DNA from 3 places in the Neorhizobium sp. IRS_2294 genome. Region 2 is predicted to be linked to each of the others. Evidence: predicted binding sites of a transcription regulator. Region 2 holds the regulator's gene; each other region holds the start of a gene.

The links. Region 2 encodes LexA, which represses DNA repair genes until DNA is damaged. Its sites were predicted from a motif close to TGTTCNNNNTGTGTTCNG; they were not measured.
Region 1: dinB (DNA polymerase IV) is a predicted target of LexA. The motif match lies at 4,136-4,153, and genes of this name have one in related genera.
Region 3: ACQY1K_RS16840 (metallopeptidase family protein) is a predicted target of LexA. The motif match lies at 5,446-5,463, and genes of this name have one in related genera.

Annotation. Positions count from the first base shown of each region.
Region 1 covers NZ_CP191439.1:2,617,186-2,625,099, forward strand. Annotated here, with positions in the region: gene ACQY1K_RS12650 (GcvT family protein) at 1-577, opposite strand, end outside; gene ACQY1K_RS12655 (hypothetical protein) at 752-1,156, shown strand; gene ACQY1K_RS12660 (DUF3597 domain-containing protein) at 1,219-1,695, shown strand; gene ACQY1K_RS12665 (hypothetical protein) at 1,820-2,077, opposite strand; gene ACQY1K_RS12670 (FAD/NAD(P)-binding protein) at 2,251-3,663, shown strand; gene ACQY1K_RS12675 (hypothetical protein) at 3,715-4,023, opposite strand; gene dinB (DNA polymerase IV) at 4,181-5,275, shown strand; gene ACQY1K_RS12685 (DNA polymerase III subunit epsilon) at 5,327-6,076, shown strand; gene ACQY1K_RS12690 (hypothetical protein) at 6,105-6,422, shown strand; gene ACQY1K_RS12695 (2'-5' RNA ligase family protein) at 6,495-7,076, shown strand; gene ACQY1K_RS12700 (hypothetical protein) at 7,083-7,325, shown strand; gene ACQY1K_RS12705 (pyridoxamine 5'-phosphate oxidase family protein) at 7,389-7,871, opposite strand.
Region 2 covers NZ_CP191439.1:1,640,026-1,647,939, reverse strand. Annotated here, with positions in the region: gene eno (phosphopyruvate hydratase) at 44-1,318, opposite strand; gene kdsA (3-deoxy-8-phosphooctulonate synthase) at 1,448-2,293, opposite strand; gene ACQY1K_RS07990 (VOC family protein) at 2,298-3,173, opposite strand; gene lexA (transcriptional repressor LexA) at 3,366-4,085, shown strand; gene ACQY1K_RS07980 (ComEC/Rec2 family competence protein) at 4,066-6,615, opposite strand; gene gltA (citrate synthase) at 6,909-7,914, shown strand, end outside.
Region 3 covers NZ_CP191439.1:3,488,559-3,496,472, forward strand. Annotated here, with positions in the region: gene ACQY1K_RS16805 (murein hydrolase activator EnvC family protein) at 1-550, shown strand, start outside; gene ACQY1K_RS16810 (S41 family peptidase) at 540-1,871, shown strand; gene ACQY1K_RS16815 (divergent polysaccharide deacetylase family protein) at 1,953-3,152, shown strand; gene ACQY1K_RS16820 (RNA pyrophosphohydrolase) at 3,168-3,701, shown strand; gene bfr (bacterioferritin) at 3,795-4,280, opposite strand; gene ACQY1K_RS16830 ((2Fe-2S)-binding protein) at 4,246-4,557, opposite strand; gene ACQY1K_RS16835 (hypothetical protein) at 4,653-5,120, opposite strand; gene ACQY1K_RS16840 (metallopeptidase family protein) at 5,598-6,035, shown strand; gene ACQY1K_RS16845 (DUF1737 domain-containing protein) at 6,070-6,276, opposite strand; gene ACQY1K_RS16850 (HpcH/HpaI aldolase/citrate lyase family protein) at 6,273-7,148, opposite strand; gene ACQY1K_RS16855 (hypothetical protein) at 7,292-7,534, shown strand; gene leuD (3-isopropylmalate dehydratase small subunit) at 7,661-7,914, shown strand, end outside.

The DNA of each region.
Region 1 (7,914 bases), 980 kb from region 2:
TGACGACGCCCTTTATGCGGCCGCCCTCGATAATCAGAGACTGCGCCGCCGTATTGCCGAATACCTTGAGCTTTCCGGCTTTTTCGGCGGCGTCTACCAGCTTGCCGGCGACTGTCTGCGAGCGCGGAATGACGAGACCGGCATCTGGATCAAACAGACCGCCCTGCACCTGATCTTCCTCGATCAGCGGGAACATCGCCTTGATCTCGGACGGCGAGACGTAATGCGCCCGGGTGCCGAAAGCCTTGGCGGAGGTTAGCTTGCGCTTGATCTCTTCCATCCAGGCATCGTCGCCGGTGCGGGCGACTTCGAGGCCGCCGATGCGGGCGTAGTGCCCCATCTTCTCGTAGAAATCGATCGAATACTGGGTGGTCCAGACCGACAGGTAGTCATGGCTGGTCGTGTAGCAGAAGTCCGAGGCATGCGCGGTCGACCCGATATCGGTCGGGACCCCAGACTTGTCGATGCCGACGATATCGTCCCAGCCGCGCTCGACAAGGTGATGCGCGATCGACGCACCGACGATGCCACCGAGCCCGATGATGACGACCTTAGCCTTTTGCGGAAATTCTGCCATTGCATGCCCCAACCGAGTGAAGCCGCGATACTAGAGGGACAGACGCGACAGGTCACCTCAGATTACGACATCAAAAACTGTTGCAGCGCCACGCACGCCCGAAGAGGTATATGAGGAACTTCTTGGCCCCTTCTCCTGTTTAGCACTCGATAAAATGGTAACAGGGGCAATCACATGAAATTCAGAGCATTGAAGGCGGTGACCGCTGTCGGTCTTGCCTGCCTGATGCTGGCGGGCTGCGTCAGCGAAGGCGGCACCTACACCGAGTACCGTTCGTCCGATCGCTACGACCGGTTCAACCGTTACGACGGTCCGAACTACCGTTACCGTCATCACCGCGACCGCGATCGCCACCACGGCCGTCACGACGGCCGCCGGCCCGACCGTGACAACGATCGGCCGCATCGGGACTGGAACCGTGGCGACCGCCCGGAGCGCCCCGGCTACATCCGCAACGACCGCGACGGCCGCAATGATCGGGGTGGTCGCGATGGCCGTGACCGTTCCAGCGGTCGTGGCGGACCGGACCGTTCAGACCGCGGCTCACGCGGCGATCGCGTCGTTGTCCCGCAGAACTAAAGTGATCCGTCATCGACGTGATCTCGTACCATGTATGGCATAAACCAACGGAGGAACTATCCATGAGCATATTCAGCAAGATCAAGGACGCCATCTTCGGCCATCCTGCCGCGGCTGCACCGGCTTCGCCAACAGGCGCCGAGCCGACACCGACGTCCATGGCAACGCCAGAACCTGCTGCGACCACAGCCCCGCCGGTCGGCGGAACAGCCCAGGCTGCGCCGAAGACTGCAGGCGCACCGCCAGTCGCAACTCCAGGCTCGACCTCTGCCACGATGCAGACCGTCGATATCGCACCGGTCCTCGACGCAGCCGTCAAGAAGAGCGGCCAGAAGCTCGACTGGAAGCATTCGATCGTCGACCTGATGAAGGCGCTCGGCATGGACGCGAGCCTTTCGGAGCGCAAGGAACTGGCCGAAGAACTCGGCTACACCGGCGACCAGAGCGATTCCGCCACGATGAACATGTGGCTGCACAAGGCGCTGCTGAAGAAGCTGTCCGAAAACGGCGGCAAGGTGCCTGCCGAACTTCTCGATTAATGGTTTCGGGCGCTCCACTGCGGGCGCCCGAACTTCTATCTGATAAAAACTGCTTGCGATTCCCGTCATCCGGACGGTTGAGACATGACGAAGGCCCGGCTGAGACCGGCTTCCGCGTCATGTCTCAGTAGGCGAGAGACGTACTCCAGAGAAAAATGTCCTGCTGGTCGGTAACCGTCAGTCGATCGGCATCAGTCTCCTCGACCTTCTGCGTCTCGAGCCGTGGCAATGCCGCGGCTTCTTCTTTTCGGTCACCGGCCAACTGCCTTGTCGATCCGAACAGATCGATCCCAAATATCGAAAAGCCGCCACCAATCATCACGCTCTCCATTCCTTCCCGATCTTTGATGTGTAATGTCGCGTCAGAGGGAGTCGTGAACAATATTGCCTGCGAGAACACTGGACTAAATTTAGCCGCGCCAAGGGATAAACGTGCTCCGTTTCCGATGCCTGGGAAAAAGCCCTTTTTTCAAGCGCAGCGCCTATCGATTTTTGATTCAACGACGTACCGTGCGAGTTTAAAAGAGCGGCCGCGTCTAACCGAAGTGACTGACAGTGACAGCATCGACGACGTCTGAACGGCCTGAACCAACACGATCTTCAATCGCCATTATCGGCGGCGGCGTGACCGGGGCAGCGGTCGCTTACCATCTGGCGACCGGCCACAAGGCGGACGCCGTCGACATCACCATTTTCGAGCCGCGTGCCGAAATCGGCAGGGGCCTGGCCTACGATACGCGGGACCCGGTGCACCGGATCAACGTCCCGGCAACGCGAATGAGCATACTTCCTGGCGATCCCGAGCATTTTTCGAGATGGATGGAAACGACCGGCTCCGTTGCGGAGGATGAGGCGGCATTTCGCGCTGATGGCAACGTGTTTCCGCGCCGGGGCATCTTCGGAAACTATGTCCTGTCCAACCTTCAACCTCTTTTGGCATCCGGAGCCGTCCGCCATATCTGCGCCGCGGTGACCGGCGTCGAAAAGCGGCACGACCAATGGCATGTCACCGATACCACCGGGCAGACGCTGGTTGCCGATATCCTGGTGATCGCTGCCACCCACCCTGCTCCGGTTGCCCCACGCTCCTTGAGACGACTGGCCGAGCATCCGCGCTATGTCGCGGACCCGACAGCGCCGAACGCATTGGCGCCGATCCGGGCCGACGATCGGGTCCTCGTCGTCGGCAACGGGCTGACCTCCGCGGATGTCATCGCCTCGTTGAAGCGTTGCGGGCATAGCGGCAGCATTACTGCCCTTTCGCGCCGTGGCCTGCGCTCGCGCGGACACGCCACCTTTGCGCAAGAGCCGTTCGGCGACTTTCTCGACCGTCCCGCCACAAGCGCATCCGAGATCCTGTACCGCGTGCGGGCCGCGATCAGGGAAGCGCAGGCAGAGGGTCAGACCTGGCATGCGGTTCTCGACCAGTTGCGCTCGCAAGGCGGCGGCATCTGGAAGCATCTGCCGCTCGAGGCACGCCGCCGGATCGTGCGACACCTGCGTCCCTATTGGGACGTCCACCGCTTCCGGATTGCGCCGCAGGTGGAAGACGTGCTCGACGCGGAGGCGGCAGCCGGCAGGCTCGACATCCTCGCCGCAGGCATCGTCGACGTCAGCACCGACGGAGACATCATCGATGTCACCATCAAGCGGCGCGGGAAGAATGGTGTCGAAGTCCACCAGTTCGATGCCGTCGCGGTCACGACCGGCCCCGCCCACGGCAACGTGCTGCAGAGCCAGCAATGGCTGCGGCAACTCCGCGATCAAGGCTTTCTGCACCTCGATCCGACGGGGCTTGGTCTTTCCTGCAACGAGCAGTCCAACGCGATAGACGCGGATGGCAAGCCCGAACCAAGGCTCTTCATCGCCGGCCCGCTGGCACGCGGACATTTTGGCGAGTTGATGGGATTTCCGCAGGTTGCGGAACATGCGCTGCTCGTCGCCGATTCGATTGCAGCAAACCTCTGAGCTCACCGCCCTACGGAGCCGGCTGAGAGCCGGCCCCTTGGTTCGCTGAAATCAGCGGCCGGTGACCCGTATCGCGCCTGCTTCGCCAAAACTCTTCTGCACCGCCGCCATCTTGCTCTCAGTGATATCGGCAGAAACCTCGATCTCGCCCTCCAGCGGGCCATCGGTGCGCTCTCCGCCATCATGCGACGCATCGCCACCCGACGGCGCGGATCCGACCGTGTTGTCGGCACCGACGGACTGGATGAAGATATCCGGACGCGAGATACCGTGCTGCTGCACCAGATGTTCGACCGCAAGGTCTGCGGCCGCACGGGTGTCGAAAGTCGCTCGAATGGTTGTCGTGCTGTCGTCAGCCATGAAACTGTCTCCTGTTGATGATCACCAGAAGCAAACGCCTTCAAAGCCCGCTTGTTTCCCTCATGCACAGGAAGCTGGGCAGAGAGCTTGGATATTTGTCGGAAGACTGCTATGTTCTCTTTTTGTTTCCATACGATCCAGCAAACCGCACGCCCGCATGAATGTCACGGCCTCCATATCCACCCGCAAGATCATCCATGTCGACATGGATGCGTTCTATGCCTCCGTCGAGCAGCGCGACAATCCTGACCTGCGCGGCAAGCCTTTGGCTGTCGGCGGATCCGCGGCGCGCGGCGTTGTGGCGGCCGCAAGCTACGAGGCGCGCGCCTTCGGCGTTCACTCCGCCATGCCCTCCGTCACTGCCAAGCGCAAATGCCCGGATCTGATCTTCGTGCCGCCGCGCTTCGAGGTCTACAAGTCGGTGTCCCGGCAAATCCGGGAGATCTTTGCGGAATACACGCCGCTGATCGAACCGCTGTCTCTCGACGAGGCCTATCTCGACGTTACCGAGAACCTGAAAGGCATGGAGATCGCAACCGAGATCGCGCTGGAGATCCGTGCCAAGATCAAGCAGGTGACGGGCCTCAACGCATCGGCCGGCATTTCCTACAACAAGTTCCTCGCCAAGATGGCAAGCGACCTCAACAAGCCGAACGGCCAGGCCGTGATCACGCCAAAGAACGGCCCGGGCTTCGTGGAATCGCTTCCGGTCAAGAAATTCCACGGCGTTGGGCCGGCGACTGCCGAGCGGATGAAGAAATACGGCATCGAGACCGGCGCTGACCTCAAGTCGAAGTCGCTGCAGTTTCTCGCCGAGAGCTTCGGCAAATCCGGACCCTATTTCTACGGCATCGCCCGCGGCATCGACGAGCGCCAGGTGCGTCCCGACCGGATCCGCAAATCCGTCGGCGCCGAGGATACATTTGTTGAGGATATCGACGCCCTCGACCTTGCGACCGCCGAACTGAGGCCACTTGCCGAAAAGGTCTGGCGCCACTGCGAAGCGCATCGCATTTCGGGCAAGACGGTCACCGTGAAGATCAAATATTCCGACTTCACCCAGGCGACACGCAGCCGCACGGCGTCCCTCCCCTATGCAAGCGTCGCGGAAGTGCTGGCGGCGGCATCCGGGCTCCTGGCAACCGTCTATCCGTTCCGGCGTTCGGTAAGGCTGCTGGGTGTGTCCCTCTCGTCGCTGGTCGGCGCCGGGCCGGATGACGTGGAACAACCGCAGCTCGGTCTCGATTTATAATCGACAAGCACACAAAGAGCGCGGCCAATAAGCGTCGACAAGGACTTCGACATGAGCAATCCCACCATCCGCGTCATCGACCTCGAGACCGGCGGCAACGGACCGAACGACGTCTGCGAGATCGGCTGGCAGGATGTCACCCTAGGGGCAGACGGAAGATGGCAGATTAACGAGGACCGCGGTGCGCTTCTGGTCAATCCCGGCCGTCCGATGTCGCCCGACACGATCGCGATCCATCACATCCTTGACAGCCATGTCGCCGACGCGCCGTTCTGGAAAGATATCGCACCGACTGTCCTGCGTCCCCCGCACCGGATCGAAGCGCTTGCCGCCCATCGCGCAGCCTTCGAACAGCGATACTGTACACCGCGGCTGACGGGTGGCCTGCCCTGGATCTGCACCTGGAAATGCAGCCTGCGGGTCTGGCCCGAACTGCCGCGGTTCTCCAACCAGATGCTGCGCTACCTGCGTATGCCAGAAGGTCTGGTCCACGAGATCGGCCTGCCGGCGCATCGTGCCATGCCTGACGCCTATGTCACGGCGCACCACCTCCGCGACCTCCTCAACGAGGCATCGCTCGAAGACCTCCTGGCCTGGAGCAGCGAGCCGGGTCTGCTGCCGCGCGTGCCGTCAGGCGCGGATCGCGGCAAGCCCTGGGACCGGATCAGCGAAGATGCGCTTCGGGACCTCGCGGAAGACCGGGATATCGATATCCGCTTCACCGCCCGCGCCGAATTGACGCGCCGCGGTGAACAACCACAGCCGCCCGTCGTTGACCCTCCGCAGGGAACGCTCCTGTAATCGGTATGGCGAAAACCGGGGTTGGACGATGAGCGAGACGTATCCGGATACACCCGACGGCAAATACTTCGTCGTCCGCGGCAGGCTCTGGCGTCGAAGCAACCCGGCGCTGGACGCGGAGACGCGTCAACGCCTGGTCTCGGACCTGATGTCGGCACGCCGGGCCGTCCGCGATGCGAAAGGCAAACCCGACGCGATGGCCGAAGCGCGCCGGCGGGTCGACGATGCCAAGGTTCAGCTTGGCGAACGCGGCCCTGTCTGGTGGGATGACGGCGAGCCCGATCTCAACCGGCATATGGCCAAGAACACGCCCTATGCGGACTGGTTCGCGAAACTGAAGGATTGATATCGCGGGCCCGGATCCCAGATCTCGGCTTCAAAGACCCGTTCGAAACCTGGCCCGGAAGGTTCAATCCCAGTGAAGACGCTTCAGCCGCTGATCCTGACAGCCCGTATTGCGGAAGGCGACAGAGCGCCTTTCGATCTGTTGCGGAAAACCCATTTCCCGCCGGACCGGAATTTCCTCGATGCGCATCTGACGATGTTTCATCGGCTACCCGGCGAATATACGGAGCGGATCGTCGAGCACCTCAAACGGGTCGCCGAGGCTGGGTCATCGATCAAAGCCGAGGTCAGCGGCGTCCGCCATCTCGGTGCGGGCGTCGCCTTCACGATCGACAGTGCCGCGCTTCAGGATGTGCGAGCCCAGTTGAAGGAGGCCTTCCTACCATGGCTCGGTCCGCAGGATATGCAGAAATGGCAGCCGCATATCACGATCCAGAACAAGGTATCGAAGGACCGGGCCGACCGGCTGTATCAGGAGCTTCGTGCGGAGTTTCAGCCATACACAATCGAGATTACAGGTGTTGATCTGTGGAAATACCTCGATGGACCCTGGCAGCATGAAACCTCCGCGATATTTGCGGAAGATCGAGACGCCGTTGTTTCCGGTCGCGATCAAAGAGAGCGTGCCGGCGTCCAAAGCCATATCAAGGAATGAAAACTAATGCCCGGAGCGTTCAAATCTATCTTCGTCCTCGCCTTCGATCTCGATGAGAGAGGGCAGACCGTTCCGGTGTTCGCTGTCAGGGAAGCACAAGACGAGACGGCTGCGATCGATGAGGCCCGCAAACTCGGCGATCGACATGCCGGAGCCGTCGTCTGGAAGCGCGAGGCATCGCCAGCTGTCGGGGAGGAAGGCGAACCGGTGGTTATCTTTCAAACCGGAACGATCGGCGATTTCAACTGAGACGCCGGCCCGTCTATGCGGGCCGCAGAAGAATGGCGGACGGTTGCCCGTCCGCCTTGAAGGTTACATCTGAACCTTGGCATTGTCGCCCATGTCGGGCTTCGAACTGGAAACGGCGGCTGCCGCCATCTTGATGTAGCTGATGACTGTGCCAGGGCTATCCCAGTATTCCGCTGCTGACGGCGTGATCTTCAGGACGCGGATCGAAGGATCCTCGGGGCTGTCCCACCACGCCTTTGCCGGTGTCGCCCAGAGGTCGCGGATCTTCTCGCGATCGTTCTGCACTTCTGCCGTCGCCGAAATGGACACGTATTTCTGGCCCTTGGAATCGGCAAACGCCAGGCAAACGTTCGGGTAGCGCGCGATTTCCTCGTCCTTGTGGCTTGCCACATCCGTCAGAAAGTAGAACGCATTCTCAAGACGCTCGGCATAGGCCGCCATCGGCCGAGCCCGCAGATCCGTACCCGACTGGGTCGTGAGCATGCAAAACCCGATCTTCTCCGCAAGGTCCCAGACCTTCTCGTGTTCGTCTTCGATGTGAGCCATGCGATTTCTCCTTTTGATGACGCGGGTCAACTGGCGAGCTTGG
Region 2 (7,914 bases):
TGGCGCGGGCTCTCGGATATTCTGCCTCAGTCGACCGGAATGATCAGGCCTTGAGGATCGAGCGGCCCGCGTAGGCGGCCTGAGGCCCAAGCATTTCTTCGATGCGGATCAGCTGGTTGTACTTGGCCAGACGATCGGAACGCGACAGCGAACCGGTCTTGATCTGTCCGCAGTTGGTGGCAACTGCGAGATCGGCGATCGTCGAGTCTTCGGTCTCACCCGAACGGTGCGACATGACGGCCGTGTAGCTCGCCTTATGCGCGGTCTCGACAGCATCGAGCGTTTCGGTGAGCGAGCCGATCTGGTTGACCTTGACGAGGATCGAGTTGGCCGTGCCCTGGCGGATACCGTCGCGCAGACGGGCCGAGTTGGTCACGAACAAGTCGTCGCCGACCAGTTGCACCTTGGAGCCAATCTTGTCAGTCAGATACTTCCAGCCGGCCCAGTCGTCTTCCGACATGCCGTCCTCGATCGAGATGATCGGGTACTTGCCGGCAAGTTCTGCCAGGTAATCGGCCATTGCTTCCGGCTCGAGCGAACGGCCTTCGCCTTCCAGCTCGTACTTGCCGTTCTTGAAGAATTCGGTGGCTGCGCAATCGAGTGCCAGATGCACGTCATCGCCCGGCCTGTAGCCAGCCTTTTCGACCGACTTCATGATGAAGTCGAGCGCTTCCGGCGCACTCTTCAGGCCCGGTGCGAAACCACCTTCGTCGCCGACATTGGTGTTGTTGCCCTGCGCTGCCAGTTCCTTCTTGAGGACGTGGAAAATTTCCGCGCCCATGCGCACGGCATCCTTCAGCGTCTCGGCGCCGACAGGCATGATCATGAATTCCTGGAAATCGATCGGGTTGTCGGCGTGAGCGCCGCCATTGATGATGTTCATCATCGGGACCGGCAGGAGATGGGCGGAAGCGCCGCCGATATAGCGGTAAAGCGGCAGGCCGGACGATTCGGCTGCGGCCTTGGCGACCGCAAGCGAAACGCCGAGGATGGCGTTCGCACCTAGGCGCGACTTGTTCGGTGTGCCGTCGAGCGCGATCAGGGTCTTGTCGATGTGGATCTGGCTTTCGGCATCAAAGCCGCCGATCGCATCGAAGATCTCGGTGTTGACGGCTTCGACGGCCTTTTCGACGCCCTTGCCACCATAGCGCTTGCCGCCATCGCGAAGTTCGACGGCTTCATGCGCGCCCGTGGAGGCTCCCGACGGAACGGCAGCGCGGCCCATCGAGCCGTCTTCCAGATAAACATCCACCTCGACGGTCGGATTGCCACGGCTGTCCAGAATTTCGCGAGCGATGATGTCGGTAATGGCGGTCAAGGGTCTCTCCTCGGTTTGATATGCGAGCCTGAATTCGCAGGCTCAGCGAACAGGCGGGTCACCGACATTGTGAGATCGTCGATGACACGCGGATTACAATCCAGTCAATTCGGCGGTTTTTCGACGCCGTCAGCCTTTTGCAATGGCGTCGAATGCCAGCAGCTTCTCCAGAAGCCGCGGCATGTCCTTCAAGTGAACCATGTTCGGACCGTCAGACGGCGCGTTGTCAGGGTCTTCGTGGGTTTCGATGAACACGCCGGCAACGCCGACTGCGACGGCAGCCCTTGCGAGCGTTTCGACAAACTCACGCTGACCACCGGATGAGCCGCCCTGGCCACCTGGCTGCTGCACGGAATGGGTCGCATCGAAGATGACAGGGCTTCCGAGCGACGCCATGATCGGCAGCGAGCGCATATCGGAGACAAGCGTATTATAACCGAACGAGGCGCCGCGCTCACACAGCATCACATTCGGATTGCCGCTTTCGAGGAACTTGGCCTGAACGTTCTTCATGTCCCAGGGCGCCAGGAACTGGCCCTTCTTCACGTTGATCGCGCAACCGGTCTTTGCGGCCGCGACGAGCAAGTCGGTCTGGCGCGACAGGAAGGCGGGGATCTGCAGGATATCGATCGTATCCGCCACAAGGCCGCACTGCTCTTCAGTGTGGATGTCGGTCAGAACCGGAAAGCCGTATTCCTTCTTGAGATCGGCAAAGATTGCCATCGCGTTGTCCAAGCCGATGCCGCGCTTGCCGGAGATCGACGTGCGGTTGGCCTTGTCGAAGGAGGATTTGTAGACGAGGCCGATGCCGAGCTTCTTGCAGAGTTCGACAAGCGTGCCGGCGATCATGAACGCATGATCGCGGCTTTCCATCTGACAGGGACCGGCAATCAGCGAGAGCTTTGCCGTGTTTGAGAAAACGACTTTCGAACTCCCCTCGCCCACGGACACTTCAGAATTGGCGGAGACTGTCATTTCACTATTCCTCGAAACCGAAAACCACACCTTGCCCCGGGGCTGCCGACACGATCACGCGGCCATCCCTGCGGATGAATGCGACGTCATTAGCAGCAAGGGTGATCTCTGTCACGGCGAGATCGGTGGTCTTGAAGATGATCCCGCGCGCAGCGAGGCGCGACGATGACAAGGGCTTCATCGAAGACCGGAACTCGTCGCTGAACGTGTCGTTGGATTGAATGCGGATGCTGGCATTGGCAGCTTCGATCCGCAGACCGTCTTTCCCTTGCTCGGGTTGCGTCTCGAACACGGTTTCGAAAAGCGGCAGAAACTCCAGCGGGTCATCTGCAGAAAAGACGATCTCTCGAAGGCCTGTAACGGCGTTTGCGTGCTCATCTAGACCACCGCGATCTGCCGGTAATGCGGCCATGCGCTGGCAGGAAAACAGCAAGATGTCATCGACCTCGGGGACTGCCGCGAACGCCAGACGGAATGAGACTTCGCTCTCCCCACCATCGGGCAACTGCATCGGGCGGGAGAATTGAAGCATCTCGCCCGCAGACATGTGCCCGTCCACAAAACGGCTATGATCGGCCGCTGCATCCTGCGTCCCGACGACCACCGCCGATAGACCTTCCCTTTTCCGCTGGCCGCGAAAGCGGATGTCGCGATCGGTGAACACGTTGCCTCGTTTTGCCGCAAGCGAGGCTTGCCGACGGTTCACAATGGCCAGCGGCTCGAGATACGAGCCATCCGCGAAGAATATGCAGGCATTAGCTGTGCCGAAAGGGTGAACACCTTCAGGTGCCACAGTAAAGCCGAGAGCGGTCAACCTCCCCCGCGCTGACGCCAGATCTGCAACGGGCAGAACCAAATGATCGACTGACTTGTTACCCACTTACACCCCCAAAGTCTTATTCCGCAGAACATTGGCTATCGCGGGAAGCTCGGCAAGTGCTGCGCACGAACTGAATACGTGATCGAACGCTGAAATGAGACTATTCTTGAGCAAAAATTTGGGGCTTGCGGAACACAGATAGAACATATAGCGTCCGTTCTGCATTTGTTTCCAATTCTGAGGGTCCCATCCATGCTGACACGCAAGCAACAGGAGTTACTTCTGTTCATCCACGAGCGGATGAAAGAATCAGGCGTGCCGCCGTCGTTTGACGAAATGAAGGACGCCCTCGACCTTGCATCGAAGTCCGGCATCCATAGGCTGATCACCGCGCTCGAGGAGCGTGGCTTTATTCGCCGCCTGCCGAACAGAGCACGCGCGCTCGAAGTGATCAAGCTGCCTGACGCCTATGTGGCGAACCTTCATCCGCGACGGGGTTTTTCTCCCAGTGTCATCGAGGGAAGCCTCGGCAAAACGCAACCGGTCGTCGCTCAGAAGCCGGCGCCGGTCATGGCGGACAATCCGTTCTCGACAAACATCCCGGTCATGGGTCGAATCGCTGCCGGCGTGCCGATCTCCGCGATCCAGAACAACACCCATGACATCGCCGTTCCGATCGAGATGCTGGGTTCCGGCGATCATTACGCGCTCGAAGTGAAGGGCGATTCGATGATCGATGCCGGCATCCTCGATGGCGATACCGTCATCATCAAGAATACCAGCACCGCAAGTCCAGGCGATATCATCGTTGCCCTGGTCGATGAGGAAGAAGCGACCCTGAAGCGGTTTCGCCGCAAGGGTGCCTCGATCGCACTGGAAGCGGCAAACCCGGCTTACGAGACCCGCATCTTCCCGCCCGACCGGGTGAAGGTCCAGGGCAAGCTTGTCGGCCTTATTCGCCGCTATCATTAAGAACGGTGTCATCCCGGAGATGCGCAGCAACAGCCTCCGGGATGCCAAAGTCGAGTTGTCGCGTTCGCCAGTCATAGAACCGGTGGACGGTCCACGGACGGCTTGAGGTCTGTGCGCTGTCTCGCATCGCCGCCGTAATCTTGATGTCTGGCGCTGTCGCGTTCGGAATAATGGTGATTTCCAGTGCGCCAGTCCGGCGCAACGTCCGCCTGCTGAGAAGCAAGGCGCCGGAGCGGCAAGTATCGAAGCGTGCGCCGGGCGAGACGATGATCCGACCGACATCGCAGGCAAGACCGGTGTATCGGTTGTCTTCGACGGTGACGATCCGGATGTCCTGAGCAGTCTGCGCCGCGCACAGGATTTTCGGCAGACAGGCGAATCGTCCGGGCTTCAATGCTTGAAGAAAACCCCTGACATATTCGATTTCCCGGCGCGTCAAATCCGGTCGCGAATGTGGTCCAGGTGGTCTGTCATCGCTTTTCGCAAGGCTGGCACCTCGCGCTGGTTCCGAAGAGGCAAGAACCGGCAAGGCGAGCGGTTGTTCTCCGGTCTCAAGCACCAGCGCTCGCCGCCATTGATCGTAGATAAATCCCGGCGGTCGGGTTCGATTGAGGGTGATCTTGTCATCCTGGATCACGCCGACCGATGCGCCGTCTTCGGATATGACGATATCAGGCCTCGGCGCCGAGCCTGAGCGGACCGCAAAGAGCAAAGCCACCGCCATGAACAGCGCGCCTGTCAGCCTCAGCGGCGTGCGCAGCAGCGTCAGAAGCAGAAAGCCTGCCGTCGCCAGAGGCAGGAAAAGCGGGTTCTGCCGGCCGATGGCAATATCGCCGCCCCATGCGGCGACGATCTCGGCAATGCGAATGACGATCCGCAGCCCCTCGCCCATGATGAACAGAAAGGGAGCATCCAGCCCGAACGGCATCAGCAGCATGGCCACGAGACCTGCCGGCATCACCACGAAGGAAATGATCGGCATGGCCGCGAGATTGGCCGCGAGGCCGTAGGTGGTCAGATGGTGGAAATGCTCGATCGAATAGATCGACGTCGATGTACTGCCGATCAGCGACGTCACCACGATCCCGGCAATGAAATGGAACGTCGCCGCGACACCCGTTATCCACCGGTTGCTACCTTTTGTCTCCTCCTTACCTTTCGCGAAATATCGCGTCCAGAGGGCGAACCCTGCCACCAGTGCCGCGGTTGCCGCAAACGACATCTGGAAACTCGGACCCAGAATCTCCGACGGCGAGATGGCGAGGATGATGATTGCCGAAAGGGCGACGTTGCGAAGGCTGATGGAGGGTCGATCGACGAGCACGGCGACCAGCATCACCGCCATCATGATATAGGCCCGCTCGGCGGAAACCCCGAACCCGGAAATCAGGTAATAGGCGGTCGCCATGACAAGCGCACCGAACGCGGCAAACTTCTTGATCGGATAGGCCTGCGCAAAGCCTGGAAACAGCGACAGGACGGAGCGAACGCCGACGAAGAAGATACCGGCTGCCAGCGCCATGTTGAGGCCTGAGATCGCGACGATATGGGCCAGTCCGGACAGACGAAGCGCCTCGGTCGTCTCACGGGAAATTGCACGGCGCTCGTCGGTCACGATTGCGGCAGCAAAAGCGCCCGCATCCCCCTTGACCGTATCGCGGATGCGATTGCCGATTGCGCTGCGAAGCGCAAAAAGCCCTCGCTGCATGTCCGACCATAACCCGGGTTGGTCATCGATCGCCGGTTGTACGCTAGGCGCGCCGTAAAAGAAGCCAACGGCCCCGATTTGATCGAAGTAGGAGGAGAAGGCGAAATCGTTCAATCCGGGAAGCGCCGGGCCAGAGGGTGGCGACAGACGGGCACGGCCGGAAACGCGCTCTCCGATGTCTGCAGGTTCGTGTTGGCTTCTGGCAAGAACCGAGACGCGCTGTGGCGGTCGTGAAAGCGAGGGCTCAGATGTCTGCTCGATCCTGAGGATATAGCGCCAGCGGCGCTGTGCATCGGCTTCGCGTCGTTCGACTATCCCGCTGATAGTCGTCGTGACGGGCGAATCGAGCACGACCGTCGAACACCGCCACGTTTCGAGCGCTGCCAGCGCAGAACCGGAGAGAAGCATGCAGAGTACAAGGTTGGCACGAGACAGTGGATGCGCGCGATACCGTGTCAGCCGTGCGGTCACCATCGAGATCGCAAGCATGGTTGCGAGAGTGAACGGCGATGGCGTCCAAGGAGATGCGAACCAGATCGCAGCGCCGGCGCCCAGCAAGACAGGCAGGAAGAGGAACCCATGACCGTGGGAAAGCTCCTCGCTCAACGACGTGCACAGCCATTTGGAAACGGGCCGGTCTCTGACCACGTACACCCTGAAAACATCCTCGGATGGACGGTCGTTTCGACCATCCATCCGGACTTCCGCGAGCATTGTCTGCGATGCCGATTCGGGCGTCCAGAGTGCGATCGCGTGCGGTGTCGAAGCAAGCATCACCGGCTTGCTGATGGCTGCCTTAAAAATCGCTCCGCCATTCGCCATGATGGTTTATCCCGCCGGCTCCGCTGCAGAGACGGTGATTGATAAACGCAACCTGCGCGTTTATATTCTCCTCGTCAACACATTCGCCAAGCTGCGGTTTTCCTTCACGTTACGGCCTCTCACACCATGAGGTTGGGCATCTTTTAAACGTGGCCTGCCTAAATTATTTTCGCGCTGCACAAAATGTCGCAGGAGCGCTTGGCATCACCTTTAGGATCATATAGCTAACTTGCGACGCTTAACTCTTATGGCGCTTTCTGGGCGCCATGCCGCCAACAGGTTGGAGGATCAGAATGACGGAACAAAGCGCAAATCTCGTACTTGGTGATAAGACAGTCGACCTCTCGGTGCGATCGGGCACCATTGGGCCGGATGTTATCGATATCGCAGCCCTGTACAAGCAAACCGGTGCCTTCACCTACGACCCCGGCTTCACGTCGACTGCATCCTGTGAATCCAAGATCACCTATATCGACGGCGACAAGGGTGTTCTCCTGCACCGCGGCTACCCGATCGAGCAGCTTGCTGAACAGGGTGACTTTCTGGAAACCTGCTATCTGCTTCTCTATGGAGAACTGCCGACGGCTGCCCAGAAGAAGGACTTCGATCATCGCGTAACCATGCACACCATGGTCCACGAGCAGATGAGCCGCTTCTTCACCGGCTTCCGCCGCGATGCGCATCCTATGGCCGTCATGTGCGGTTGCGTGGGCGCTCTCTCGGCCTTCTATCACGATTCCACCGACATCACCGATCCGCACCAGCGGATGGTTGCGTCGCTGCGCATGATCGCCAAGATGCCGACGCTCGCCGCCATGGCCTACAAGTACCATATCGGCCAGCCCTTCGTGTATCCGCAGAACGACCTGGATTACGCCTCCAACTTCCTGCGCATGTGCTTTGCCGTGCCGTGCGAAGAATACAAGGTCAACCCGGTCCTGTCGCGCGCCATGGATCGCATCTTCATCCTGCATGCGGATCACGAACAGAACGCGTCGACCTCGACGGTTCGCCTCGCAGGTTCCTCGGGTGCAAACCCGTTCGCCTGTATCGCTGCCGGCATTGCCTGCCTCTGGGGCCCCGCTCACGGCGGCGCCAACGAAGCAGCGCTCAACATGCTGACCGAGATCGGGACCGTCGACAAGATCCCGGAATACATCGCCCGTGCCAAGGACAAGAACGATCCGTTCCGTCTGATGGGCTTTGGTCACCGCGTCTACAAGAACTACGATCCGCGCGCCAAGATCATGCAGAAGACCACGCATGAAGTGCTGGCAGAACTCGGTCACAAGGACGATC
Region 3 (7,914 bases), 1.8 Mb from region 2:
GGAAGAGCGCCGTCGGCAGATGTCCGAAGAGGAACGGGAGAAAGCCCGGCAATTGGCCGAAAGCGGTGTGCCCGACAAAAACCGCATTGCGCCCGCATACGCGTTTTCAAGCCTCAGGCAAAAACTGGAGCTTCCGGTTGCCGGCGAAATATTGCGTGCGTTCGGCGATGCAGACGGAACGGGACACCCGGCACGCGGTATGACCGTGGCCTCCAACCCCGGCGCAGTGGTGACGGCACCGGCCGATGGGCTGGTCGTGTTTGCCGGTGCATTCCGGAGCTATGGCCAGATGATCATCCTGAACGCCGGCGACGGCTATCATGTTGTTCTGGCAGGAATGGATATCGTGAACGCGCGGCAGGGCAAGTTTGTCTTTGCTGGCGAACCGATCGCTGCCATGGGTGAGAAAAGAGTAGCAAGTGCGACTGCGTTGGCGCTGGAAACGGATCGCCCGACGCTTTACATTGAATTCCGAAAAGACGGCACTCCGGTTGATTCTAAACCGTGGTGGGCCAGCAAAGAAACTGGAAGGGCGCGAAATGATTCGTAGGGCTTCTCTTGTCATCGTCGGAGCACTGTTGGGTGCGACCGCGATGAGCGTCATTTATTCAGCCGGTGTCCCGGCCCAGGCCGCCGGGGCTTCCACCTATAAGGAACTGTCGATCTTCGGCGACGTGTTCGAGCGCGTTCGCGCCCAGTACGTGACGCCTCCGGATGAAAACAAGCTGGTCGAAAATGCCATCAACGGCATGCTGAGCTCGCTCGATCCGCATTCGAGCTTCATGAATTCCAAAGATGCCGAAGACATGCGCACCCAGACGCGCGGTGAATTCGGTGGTCTCGGCATCGAAGTGACGATGGAGAACGAGCTCGTCAAGGTCATCACACCGATCGACGACACGCCTGCCTCCAAGGCTGGAATTCTTGCCGGCGACTTCATTACCGAAATCGATGGCCAGGCGGTTCGCGGCCTGAAGCTTGAAGACGCGGTCGAAAAGATGCGCGGCGCCGTCAACACACCCATCAAGCTGACCGTCATCCGACAGGGTGCCGACAAGCCACTCGACATCACCGTCATGCGCGACATCATTGCCGTGCGCGCCGTGAAATCCCGCGTCGAAGGCGGCGACATCGGATATGTGCGCGTCATCTCCTTTACCGAGAAGACCTATGACGATCTCGAAAAGGCGATCAAGAAGATCAAGGCCGACGTGCCTGCCGACAAGCTGAAGGGCTTCGTGCTTGACTTGCGGCTCAACCCGGGCGGTCTGCTGGACCAGGCGATCAACGTCTCCGATGCGTTCCTGGAACGCGGCGAAGTGGTTTCCACCCGTGGCCGCAACGCAGATGAGACACGCCGCTTCAATGCCGGCCCTGGCGACCTGACCGATGGCAAGCCGGTGGTCGTGCTGGTAAACGGCGGCTCGGCTTCCGCATCTGAAATCGTCGCCGGTGCCCTTCAGGACCTGAAGCGTGCAACAGTTGTCGGCACCCGCTCGTTCGGCAAGGGCTCCGTCCAGACGATCATTCCGCTCGGTGAATCCGGAGCACTGCGTCTGACGACGGCGCTCTATTACACGCCATCCGGCAAGTCGATCCAGGGAACGGGCATCACGCCTGACATCAAGGTCGAACAGCCGCTGCCGCCGGAATTGCAGGGCAAGGTCCGCGCCGAGGGCGAATCCAGCCTCAAGGGCCATATCCAGGGTGCGGCCGAAACAGACGAAGGTTCCGGTTCGGCTGCCTATGTGCCGCCGGAAACCAAGGACGACCTGCAGCTGAACTATGCCATGGACCTGCTGCATGGGACAAAGACAGACCCGTCCTTCCCGGCAAGCCCCGACAAGGCTGCGGCCGCCGTCAAGAACTAATCAGGCAAACCGGTCAGGCGGCTGTTTCATCACAGCCGCCTGACCGCATTCATTTCGGCAGCGCAGACGCGGGCATATCCCTTGGGCAGCGATCTCCATGCACCGCTCGGTCAAAACCGGCCGCCGAAACGACGAACGGCGCGTCGCCTGTCGGCCGTTGCCATTTTAGGAAGCATCGGCGTGATTTCCGTCGTCGGCTTGTCGATCTATGCGATGCGAAACGACCCTCAGCTTGAGCGCATCGCCTCGAGCGAGCCCCCCTCCTCCACGGCGATCGCCCCCAAGACACCTGCCGATGATGCAGTTTCTCCCGAAAATGCCAACCCCAACGGTATGCCCCGGTCCAATCCGAATTCCGGCGCGACCATTGAGCAGAACCGGATGGCGGACGGATCGGTCGTGACGAAATACACGCCGCGCGCAAGGGATGGAAACGGTCCCGTCCTTATCAATGCCCAGAGAATTGGCCAGGACCCGCGATTTGCGGCAGAGCCGAATACGTCTCTTCTGGAAGACACGGAATACGGCAGACTGCCGATCCTCGGCGAGGATGGCATGCGACCCATGGACCAGTATGCACGACCCTGGTCCGGCGCCCGCGGCACAAGGATCGCGATCGTGGTCGGTGGCCTCGGCCTCAGCCAGACGGGCACCCAGCGCGCAATCCAGCAACTGCCGCCAGCCGTAACGCTAGGCCTTGCTGCAAGCGGCAACAGCCTGCAGCGCTGGATGCAGGAAGCGCGCCGCGCGGGCCACGAAATCCTCATCCAAGTCCCGTTCGAGCCTTACGACTACCCGGCCAACGACCCCGGACCCGGCACGCTTCTCGTCAAGGATCCTGCCGCAAAGAACCTTGAGCGACTGCATGTGGCGATGGGCGAGATCACCAACTATACGGGGATCATGAACTACCAGGGCGGCCGCTATCTCTCCGACGTCAAGGCGCTTGAGCCTGTCCTGCGCGACATGGCCTCCCGCGGCCTGCTGTTCCTCGATGACGGCACCTCGGCCCAGTCGAAGACGGAGGTGCTGGCAAAGGCGATGCAACTGCCGCACGCCTTCGGTGACCTGACCCTGGACGGTCAGCTTCAATCCGACGCGATCCTCAAGAAACTTGACGAACTGGAGCGGATAGCCCAACGCAAGGGAACGGCAATCGGCATCGCCTCCGCCTTCGACGAGAGCATCGCGGCGATCCGCAAATGGGCCGACGAAGCCTCGCAACGCGGTGTAGAAATCGTCGGTGTATCGACGCTTGCCCGCGAGAGCGTGGCACCTTGAAGCAAGGGGAATGATATGGCCAAGGATCACAAGAAACCGGTGAAAGCGGACGATCTTCCCTATCGTCCCTGCGTCGGGGTCATGGTGCTCAACAGCGAGGGCCTCGTTTGGGCGGGACGCCGCATTGCTGCCGGCAACAGCGAATTCGACGGGTCTCCGCAACTGTGGCAGATGCCGCAGGGCGGGATCGACAAGGGCGAAGATCCCCTTCCCGCCGCCTATCGTGAACTGTACGAAGAAACGGGCATGCGTTCCGTCACGCTGCTTGCCGAAGCCGGCGAGTGGATCAACTACGATCTTCCGGAACACCTGATCGGTATCGGACTGAAGGGAAAGTATCGCGGACAGACGCAGCGCTGGTTTGCCTTCCGCTTTGACGGCGATGAAAGCGAGATCGCCATCAACCCGCCGCCGGGCGGCCATACGGCTGAATTCGATGCCTGGGAATGGAAGCCGATGCAGGATCTGCCCGGCCTGATCGTGCCGTTCAAGCGCTCGGTCTATGACCGGGTCGTCGCGGAATTTGCCCACCTCTCGCCGGCGGGCTGATTGCACGTCCGATTAGCGCTGGTCGGATAAAGCAAAGCCCGGTGAAAGCAACTTCCACCGGGCTCGAGCGATAGAATGTCGATGATTTGAGCTTTACTCAGCGGAGTCGGCTGATTCCGCGTTGAGCTGGCCGTATCTCTCTTCGCCGATCTTCGAGAGAAGTTCGAGCTGCGTTTCCAGGAAGTCGATATGACCCTCTTCATCCATCAGCAGCTGTTCGAAAAGCTTCATGGAGACATAGTCTCCGGCGGCGTGACAGATATCACGCGACGCCTTGTAGGCGGTGCGGGCATCGTATTCACCAGCCAGATCGGCCTCTAGAACTTCCTTGACGTTCTGACCGATGCGAAGCGGTGCCAGCGTCTGAAGGTTCGGATGACCCTCGAGAAAGATGATGCGGTCGATAAGACGATCGGCATGCTGCATCTCTTCGATGGATTCGGCCCGCTCCTTCTTGGCAAGCTTGGTAAAACCCCAATCATGCAGGAGACGATAGTGCAGCCAGTATTGGTTCACAGCGCCAAGTTCGAGGAAAAGTGCCTCGTTAAGCCGCTCGATGACCTGTAAGTCGCCTTTCAATGTCCGCTCTCCTGTTTTCTTCGTGGAGTTGTTTCAAGCGCGACATATAGACGATCACGTCAGCTTCCGTCGAGTGCCGCTGGGCGTGATATTCCTCAGTGGTCTTGATGATCAGATCAACGACATTGGGAAAGCAACCGCAGCAACGGCCGCGTTTTTCCATCGCATGGTAGACCTTGACGGGAACGATCAGCTGCCAACAGTCCTCAGTGAGGAGTTGGATGATCGTATCCTTGATCTCCCTTTCGGTGATGTAATTGCAACTGCAAACCAGCATTTTGGATCGACCTGGAGAACATTGACCTCGATACAGACTTTTTGCAAAAGAGGACAAGCGATGTCAAGAAAGAATCCAGCCCGGTAATTGACATATCATAACCCCCTTATCAACGATCCGTGATCGGAGGCAGTGATGCCTAACCGGCTGCTGTGTCTCTGCGATATCTCCGAAAAGGCTCGAACGTCACTCGATCGAAACAACACGCCGCCACAGGTTCCGTCCGCGGCAGAAGCAGAATCGCTCCACACGCCCGGAAAAGATGCGAGTGTCCCTTTGACGTCGAAACCCATCTGACGGAGTCTGTGGGAGGCATTGCCGAGCAAGCCCTGCTCTCCGCCACCGTAATCCGCACAGCCCGTGATATCCAGAGAGAGCCCGTTGCGCCCTTCTAGCGTCACCAGTGGCGTATATCGGTCGCACCAGTCGGAGAGCGCCATCAGAAGCGCCGCGTCGGCATCATCGTCTTCGTCCATCACGTCGAGCTCCGGAAAGATAGCTCGCGCTTCTGAAACGCCCTGCCCCAGCTTCAGGTTGAGGCGTTCGGCGGCCGCGTCGAGCACTGTCAGGCACATCCTGTCGGCGTGGCGCCCGGCAAAGACGATCGGTGGATGGTCATGATGGCGGGAAGACCGCCAGTCCATACCCCAGCGGCGGCGCGCGATTCTGTCGGTTGACAGACGCGGGAACACGAGTGTCAGAATACGCCTCTGTCGATGCGCCAGAGGGGATCGAAAACAGGCGGTCATGCGGGTTCCAATCCAGACCAGACGCGAGCATCAGGAGCAAGCTCGCCGACCGCTTTCCGTTTCCGAGATCGGCTTGCGCAGGGCAAAAGTCTCTCCCGCGCCCAGGCACCTTTGGCCATGGCGTTAACTCCATCGATAATGTTCGCTTTATGTTCTTATGGATTCCAGACACGTGGCAAAGAGTCAACAGCTCCCGATCAGGAATCTTTTCCTCTAAAAGCTATCGCAATGATTCTTTTCTCGAAATAGCTGCTTCAGGTATTATATGTGCCTGAGTTGGAAGGAGATCCCATGGCCCGCATTGACCAGACCGATGATTGGCAGGATCGCCATGCGCCGACGATCAGCACGTTCGAGTCGCTGGCATTAGAAGCCTACAGCCACCTTCCGGACGAATTCCGCAAACTTACAACGAACCTCACCATTGAGGTCGAAGAATTTCCGGACGACGACGTTTTCGAAGACATGGCGCTGGAAACGCCGTTCGACCTTCTGGGCCTGTTCGAAGGACGTGGCATTTCGGAACGGTTTACGGTCGAAACCGGCGAACTGCCCAATCGCATCCGGCTCTATCGCCGGCCTATCCTCGATTACTGGGCGGAGAATGAGGAAACGCTGGGCGATATCATCACCCACGTCCTTATCCACGAGATCGGCCATCACTTCGGCCTGAGTGACGACGACATGGAGCGCATCGAGGCGAGCGCCGAGGAAGCAAGCCAGCGCTGATCCAGCGCTGGCAGACACACCTCGGCCTAGCTTTTTACTGCTCGCCGAGCTTCATCTCGGGGCTGTATTCCTTGCCTTCGACGGTCTTCATCACGGCCTGGCCGCAATGCATCTCGCCCGTCTTGCCGTTGAAGGCGTAGCTTGGCGAACCGGAGAGTTCCCAGCCCTTGTTCAGCGCCGCCGTCACCCGGTGACAAAAGGCGGCATCGTCAGGACCGGTGATGAAACGATATACTTTCATGGCTTTCTCTTTCTGTTGGCGATGACCGCCGCGCTGGCCACGAGCTTTTCCGCATCTTCGAGATGCAGACGCTCGACCATGCGGCCGTCGAGGTTGATGACGTTGAGCGTTTCGGCTCCCGGCTGACGGAAGGCCTCGATGGTGGCGCGTGCCTCCCCAAGGGCATCTTCGTCTGGACCGAAATGACGGTTGGCCGCGTCGATCTGCGCCGGATGGATCAGCATCTTGCCTGAAAATCCCATGGCGCGGCCCTGGGCGCACTCGGCTTCGAACGCGGCTTCGTCCTTGAAATCGTTAAACACGCTGTCGATCACATCGACACCATAGGCCCTGCCCGCCAGCACGACCTGCATCAACCAGGGTATGAGATTGGCCCGCCCCGCTTGCGGCAAAACACCCGTTGCCTTGCGAAGATCGTTGAGCCCCACGACGAGGCATTTGATCCGTCCGCCCACGCTCGAGATTTCGGCGGCGTTGAGGACGCCGAGCGGCGTTTCGATCATCGCCCAGATAGAGACCCTCTCCGGCACGCCCGCCTGAGAAAGGCGCTCGGCGATCACCCGGACGTCGTCCGCATGCTCAACCTTGGGAATGACCACCGCATCCGGCAGAAGTTCGACGATGAGATCGAGATCTGCTGGACCAAATTCGCTTGTGAGCGGATTGATCCGGATGGCGGTCTCGAGATCATCGGAATTCAGCTTGGCAAAGCTTCTGCGGAGGTTATCCCGCGCTTCCGCCTTCTGCCGGGAGGCCACGGAATCCTCCAGATCGAAAATCACGCCGTCGCAGTCGAGTTGCGGGATTTTCGAAAGCGCACGGGTGTTGCTCGCGGGAACGCTCAGGAGCGAGCGCAGGATCAAAGCGGCCATCGCTTCGGGACCATGTAATCATTGGGAAAAGTCATAACGTGGTTGTGACAAGCTTTTTGGCCCTCGGCAAGACAGGAGGTCGTGAAACCACTTGTAAGCGGGGCCGGCCGGTCCCACATTTCAGACGTTGAAAGGTATGATCCATGCAAAACATTCGTGCATTTTTCGTCGTCGCCTCAGCTATTGCGGTGCTTGCCATGGCGGCGCTGTTTACAGCGTCTCTGACCGTCGCATTTGCCGGCATTCTCGTCCTTCTTTCAATTGGTAGGGCGATCTCGACCAGGTTGAACCCTGTACCCGTGCGAGCGAAATCGTTCGGACCAAAGCCGGCCAGCCGCGATATCCGTGTGTGGAACGACGGCCGCGGTACCATCATCGACCTCTAGCGTCATCATGTTCGCTCCGCCTGCGCGCTCTGGCGCAGCGGAGTACCGGTTGAAGGCATAATGCCCTTCAAATCGGCGGCAAATTGCTTTATTTGGCCTTCACGACAACTCCCTTGGAGGCAGATCATGGACAAGTTCACGCAGCTCACCGGCGTCGCAGCGCCGCTTCCGGTCGTCAACATCGACACCGACATGATCATTCCCAAGGACTACCTGAAGACGATCAAGCGAACCGGTCTCGGCAAGGGATTGTTTGCGGAATCCCGCTACAATCAGGATGGGTCAGAAAACCCGGATTTCATCCTGAACAAGCCTGCCTATCGCCACTCAAAGATCCTGGTGGCCGGCGACAATTTCGGCTGCGGCTCGTCGCGTGAGCA